Linked DNA regions of Teredinibacter turnerae T7901. The protein of the gene in region 1 binds, or shares a complex with, the protein of each later gene. Links are inferred from orthologs where the notes say so. Each region holds a gene or a part of one and is shown on either strand. Other genes may lie near its edges.

Evidence for each region.
Region 2: the proteins of xseA (region 1) and TERTU_RS14105 are in contact, whole or in part, in a cryo-EM structure (PDB 8TXR), measured with the Escherichia coli proteins. The link is inferred for Teredinibacter turnerae T7901 from one-to-one orthologs.

The regions. Positions count from the first base shown.
Region 1 is NC_012997.1:2,890,801-2,894,063, reverse strand. The notes cover bases 327-3,263. They hold xseA (exodeoxyribonuclease VII large subunit), read right to left. Parts: upstream 2,508-3,263; coding sequence 1,146-2,507; downstream 327-1,145. Other genes in these bases: guaB (IMP dehydrogenase), read left to right, coding at 2,759-3,263; TERTU_RS11570 (hypothetical protein), read left to right, coding at 327-1,166. In the rest of the region: more of TERTU_RS11570, read left to right, coding at 1-326. UniProt on the Escherichia coli protein: Bidirectionally degrades single-stranded DNA into large acid-insoluble oligonucleotides, which are then degraded further into small acid-soluble oligonucleotides.
Region 2 is NC_012997.1:3,542,918-3,546,159, forward strand. The notes cover bases 317-3,232. They hold TERTU_RS14105 (exodeoxyribonuclease VII small subunit), read left to right. Parts: upstream 317-1,611; coding sequence 1,612-1,854; downstream 1,855-3,232. Other genes in these bases: TERTU_RS14095 (flagellar motor protein MotB), read right to left, coding at 317-616; pomA (flagellar motor protein PomA), read right to left, coding at 633-1,394; hisI (phosphoribosyl-AMP cyclohydrolase), read left to right, coding at 2,036-2,428; TERTU_RS14115 (phosphoribosyl-ATP diphosphatase), read left to right, coding at 2,425-2,757; tatA (Sec-independent protein translocase subunit TatA), read left to right, coding at 2,861-3,103. Also shown: more of TERTU_RS14095, read right to left, coding at 1-316; more of tatB, read left to right, coding at 3,233-3,242. UniProt on the Escherichia coli protein: Bidirectionally degrades single-stranded DNA into large acid-insoluble oligonucleotides, which are then degraded further into small acid-soluble oligonucleotides.

The DNA.
Region 1 (3,263 bases):
TTGACCACCTGGAAGCCGTCGCGCAGCGCTATTTTGGGCACTCAGTTGAGCTTGCGTCTCAACTGGAATTTCAGCGCGTCTTTTTAACAGTGCATCACACTGCACCGTTATTCCATCCCATTGCGCTGCAGACTTTATTGCTTGCCGTTGCAAGTGCGGACATGCCTCAGCGAATTCCGGTTTTGGCGACTGATTGGATTCCCATGGACAATATGTTTTTCCCGCGAGGGCTATTGTTACCGACGGACAACGGTCTGGCGAGCTACAACTTGTTCGGCAAGAGCAGCCGGAAAAAACTTGTCTCCCAGATGGAAGGGTTCGATAAGGCCGCTGTAGCCGGATTGTTGTCAAATTTGCACAAAGATACACGCAAAGGTGCTATTCCGGCGCCGCTAGGCAAATTTACATGCGAGTTTGTGGAGCAGTTTTATTTGGCCGATAAGGTCCTTGAAAAGGGCTACTACCGAGAGCAATGTGCTGTCCTCAATCATCTGGCGTGGGCGCAATTATTTCCCGCCCATCCGCTGATTCAGTTGAATATTAGCGATGTTATCTTGCCGTTGTTGGTGGAAAGTCTGCGGGATTCGAATTCGTTAATACACGCGGTGCTGTTCGATCCGGATGTACGCAGCGAAGTGCTGGATGTACTGGAAGGGGTGGGCGGCTGTTGGGACAGGCAAAGAGAGACGGGGACCTGTTTTTTCTGGCTGCAGCACAATCAAAAAATGCGGCCGATTTTGCAGCTTGAAAAGGACCGTCTGCTGGCTGGTGAAATAGAAATTGAATTGACGCCACGTACGATTATTGAGTTGCTGGAACGCGGCCATATTATTCCCGGGGTTTTTCTGGTTTTCGCACAATTAATGTTTGTTAATCGATTTTCTTGCGTCGGTGGAATGCGTCAAATTGCCTACAATTCTGATATTCGTGACGGCTTGATTCGCGTTTTCGTCACCCGGGCACCGCAATTCGTTGCGGCGGTAAAAAATTTCCCCATGGACCACTTCGCAGCGGGCATAAATGCGATAAACCTTGCACCTGGCCGCGCTATAACTTTACTCGAATTAATGAGCTCGCCCCATTTGCTCGAAGATGACTGGCGCTGCCAGCCATTGCGTGGCGCGGTGCTCGAAGCATCCGACTACTTACTGGCTCTCAGTGCCTGAGCTTTTCAATACTCGCGCGTTCAGCGCTCCCTGGTGCAGGGTGATGTTCAGCATTTCACCTTCGTTAACGTGATCGCTGTTGCGGACCACTTCGCCGATCGCGTTGCGGGTTATCGAATAGCCTCGTTCCAAAGTGTTCAGTGGACTAACAATATTTAACAGCGCCATGGCCTTCTGCATACGCGCGTTTTGATCTTTCAAGGTGCGGCGTAGCGCCTGTTCCAGTCGCTGCTCAGAACTCGTGAGTTGCTGTTTGCTGCGGCTGAGTTTGAGTGCAGGGGTTTGGGTGAGAAACCGTTGTTGTGTGTGTTCCAGCTGTTTTTTATCGGCCGCTATTTTCTTCTGCCAGCTTTTGTGGAGCCGAATTTCTAAATGATCGAGCCTTTGGCTCCATGCTTGTAGCTGCTGGCCCGGGTGGCGTAACAGGCGTTGGAGAGAAAGTAACTGCTGTCTGGCCGTACCAATGTGCGCGCTGATCGCGCGCTGAAAACGGCGTTCGAGGTGACCTAACGACGACAGATAGTCGGCTTGATCCGGGCTGAGCAACTCTGCTGCTGCGGACGGGGTTGGCGCTCTCACGTCGGCCACAAAATCAGCAATGGTAAAGTCGATCTCGTGGCCGACAGCACTGACGACCGGCAGTTTCGAGTCGAATATTGCATGCGCCAGGGCTTCGCTGTTAAAACTCCATAAATCTTCGATGGAGCCGCCACCACGGCACAGCAAGATTACGTCAAAGTGATTGCTCTGATTTGCTGTTCGAAGCGCATCAATGATTTGCTTGGCTGACCCTTCTCCTTGCACAGCGACGGGCAGCACCGTAACCATCGTTGCCGGGAATCGCCTTTTTAATACGGACAGGACATCCTGAATAGCGGCACCACTCGGAGATGTAATCACGGCGATATGCTGAGGGAGCACCGGCAGAGGCCGTTTGTGTTCCGGCGCGAACAGGCCATCACCTGCCAGCTTTTGCTTGAGAGCTTCGAACTGTCGTTGCAGCAGACCGAAGCCCGCATCCTCCATATGTTCGATTATGAGTTGGTAGTCGCCGCGGCCTTCATAGATGCTGGTACGGGCGCGCACCACAACTTTGTCACCGGATTTTGGCGAGAATCGAACCAGCGCGTTGCGGTTGCGAAACATTGCGCAACGCACCTGGGCTGCGGCGTCTTTGAGCGTGAAATACCAATGCCCAGAGCTCGGACGGCTCAGGTTTGAAACTTCTCCTTCTACCCACAGAAGTGGCAGGTGCAGCTCAAGCAGGCTTCGCGCACGACGATTCAGCTCCGCAACTGAAATGATTTCTCTCGTGGGTGTATTGCTGTGCGGATCTGTCATCACTATCTCCTGTCAAACGTTTAAGCGCGCTGCTGCGTGCCAGCCGGACATTCTCAATCTTGCGGTATTGGCTGTAAACCATCTCTTTACAATAAGTCGTTGTTATTTCAATTGTTTACCGAAGTCTGTCTAAACTCTATAATGCCCGGTTTATTTCGATGCCCAGATAAAAGCCGCGACACAGTGGGGCTTAAGAATCCGGGTTCAGCCATGAGAAATGGCTCTTCTACTACGCTTGAGGTTGTTGTTTCATGTTGAGAATCGCTCAAGAAGCACTTACGTTTGACGATGTTTTATTGGTACCTGGGTACTCTGCTGTTACCGCGAAAGATGTCAGCTTAAAAACCCGGATTACGCGAAACATTTCGCTCAATATTCCTTTAGTGTCCGCTGCGATGGACACCGTCACAGAAGCATCGTTGGCGATTGCTCTGGCGGAAGAGGGTGGAATCGGGATCATCCATAAAAGCATGTCCATAAAGCAGCAAGCCAAGGCGGTGCGTGCCGTTAAAAAATTCGAAGCTGGTGTGGTAAAAGACCCTATCACTATTGAGGCCTCTGCCACAATTAATGAGTTGATAGCGCTTACTGGCAAGCACAAAATTTCAGGGGTGCCAGTGCTGGAAAGTGGCAACCTCGTAGGCATAGTGACCGGGCGCGATGTGCGCTTCGAGTCCAACCTGGACGCGACTGTTGCCAGCATCATGACGCCGAAAGAAAAGCTGGTGACCGTGAAAGAGGGTGCAGACCCTACTG
Region 2 (3,242 bases), 650 kb from region 1 along the record:
GTTTTAAAGTAAGCACAGAGCGGACTTCCCCCATGACATCGCGATATTCTGGCGCCAGCTCCGCAGACCCCGAAACAAATGACCCCTTCTCACGAATGCGGATAATAATCAGCCTGCCACGAGTTTCGACTTCAACTTGCCCCGCCTCAATTTGCTCGTTCAACGCTTCAGCTAATTCGTAGGCGTCCTGTTCGGTCTTTTGCAGCAGGTCTTCCAGCTTCTGCTTGACGCGAACTTTGATGCCGCCATCAACCCCCTCTTCGCCCTGCTCGATGTCATACTCTTGAGCACAATCCTGCTCCAGCGACATTTCCGTGATGTCCTGGGTGTTCTGATAAATTACATTGAGAGGCGTTGGTTCTGGCCGCGCAGGGCTGAACTCCTGCGCGATTATGCTGGTGCCCTTCGGAATATCTGTAACATTTAGCTTGTTTTGCACGCCGAATGCCTGAGCCATTGACCCTGCCAGGCGCTTAAATTTCATTGCGTCCATTTCCGAAAACGACAACAAGAGCACAAAGAAACACATCAACAGCGACATCAGGTCGGCAAAGGTACCCATCCACGCGGGCAAACCGGGCGGGCATTCACAGCCTTCTTCGTCTTCGCTACTCACAACGCACCTTTACCTGTTATTCCGCCGCTTCTACCGTGCGCTTACCTTCTGGCAGATAATTGCGCAGCATGGAGTCAATCACCCGGGGGTTTTGTCCGCCCTGAATCGCCAGGAGCGCATCAATGACCAAGCTTTTTATCATTGCTTCCTCGCCTGCCCGCAGCTTTAGTTTGTCGGCCATCGGACCGCACATCGCATTGGCAATAACAGCCCCGTAGAGCGTGGTGAGCAGTGCCACCGCCATCGCGGGCCCAATCGCCTTTGGATCGTCCATGTTCGCCAGCATCGCAACCAGTCCAATCAAGGTACCAATCATCCCCATCGCTGGCGCCATTTCGGCCATCGCAGCGAAAATGGATGCACCAACCGTGTGCCGCTCCATCGCTTTGTTTTTATCGATAGATAGCAGTGTTTTCACTACATCAGGGTCATGTCCGTCGACCAAGAGCTGAATACCGCGCTGCAAGAAGTCGCTGCTAACCTCCTTCCCCTCAAGCGATAACAACCCGCCTTTTCGCGCTTCATCAGCGAGGGCAACAATTTCGTCAATTAACATGTTGGGATCTGGCAGTTTGCTGGAAAAACTCTTACCCGCCACCTTTACAGCGCCCAAAAACTGGCCGAGGCCATACTTCGCCATTACCGCAAAGATTGTCCCGCCCACCACAATAACCAGCGACGGAGCATTGACGAACATGCCCAATTCACCACTCATTAGCATGGAGATAACGATAAGCGCGAGCGCGCCTATCATGCCGACTATCGTTGCTAAATCCACTCGGATTTCCTCACTCTATTTTGGCTCAGCGGCCATAACGACTTCTGTGAAACTCCCTAAGTCTAGACATAAATCGACTAAGGGGGCGGAAGAATCCACTTTCTTTGTTATGAATACTCCACCGGTTATCGGCTGCATCGGGTAATTGTTGAGAGCGTTGATTGACCCCTGCTGCCACCTCCGGTATGTTCTCGCGCGAACTACAGGAGTCCACACTTTGGCTAGAACAAAATCCCCCAACTTCGAGGCTTCTCTGGCACAGCTGGAAGAGTTGATAACCCAACTAGAAAGTGGCGATCTTTCACTGGAGGATTCCCTAAAAACCTTCGAACAGGGAATCAAGCTCACTCGCAGCTGTCAGAAGTCGCTTGCGGAGGCAGAACAGAAAGTCGAGATTCTGCTTAAACAGGACGATGGCGAACTGACTACTGCGCCATTCCCCACTGACGACGAGAACTGAAACAACCTGCGGGTGCATCCGACTTGAACGACGTACTTCCAAGATGATGTGCGAAAGTCGTGGCTCATGCCCAAGAACTCGCTGTTTTTTCAATTGGATAGCTGCTGTGACAACAACCCGAGCCAATTCAAACCATTTCCGGTATCCTTACGCCTTCGCGTAATTCAACCGGAAACACCCTATGAATGAGTCTAGTTCATTCCTCGACCAGGTTCGCTGGAACAGCGACGGCTTGGTTCCCGCAATTGCCCAAGACGCTGCAAGCGGCGAGATTCTGATGATGGCCTGGATGAACCGAGAATCCCTCGCCCTCACGGCCGAAGAACAGGTTGCGGTATACTGGTCGCGTTCGCGCCAACAACTCTGGCGCAAAGGTGAAACCTCGGGCCACACGCAGAAAATCGTCGCCATACAGCTGGACTGTGACGCAGACGCAGTGGTGCTGAAGGTTGAGCAAATCGGCGGTATCGCCTGCCATACTGGGCGGCGCTCCTGTTTTTTCCTCACCCTGGAAAGCGGTGAGTGGAAAGAAAACGCCGCACCATTGAAAGACCCGAACGAGATTTACTCATGAGCGATGTACTTGCGGAATTAGACAAGGTGCTGGCGCAACGCAAAAACGCGGGGGACCCGGAGTCCTCATACGTAGCAAAACTGCACCACAAGGGCCTGAACAAAATTCTCGAAAAAGTGGGCGAAGAATGTACGGAAACGATTCTTGCCGCTAAAGATGCGCAGCACGACAGCGACACGCAGCACCTGATATACGAAACTGCGGACCTGTGGTTTCACTCGCTGGTAATGCTCTCACACCTCGGCCTAAGCGCTGAGGATGTGCTGAATGAATTGGCGCGCCGCTTTGATCTGTCAGGACTTGAAGAAAAAGCCCGGCGCCAGTCTTAGCGTATTAGACTCCAGAACACTGGAGCCGCGCCAATGACCCGGCGCTTTGCGCGGTTAACCGTTGATTTGATTTTTTACGAATATAGCTAACAAGGTAATTGATATGGGACTCGGTGGTATTAGCATCTGGCAGCTTCTGATAATTCTTGTCATCGTACTTCTGCTGTTTGGCACCAAGCGTTTGCGGGGACTTGGGGGTGATCTCGGCGGCGCCATTAAAGGGTTCAAAAGTGCGATGAGCGAAGAAGAGAGCAAAGAGAAGTCGCAAGAAAAAATTGAAGCTGACGAGCAGGAAAAAGTGTCAACAACCGTTGAGCAGCCTGAAAAATCCGAGCATAAATCCTAACTTCGTGCGATAGCGGATAAAAACACCATGTTTGACATTGGTTTTTTAGAGCTGGTGGTGGTTGCGGCGGTCGGATTAGTGATTATCGGCCCGGAAAAATTGCCGGGCGCCATACGCACGGTCGCGATCTGGATCGGTA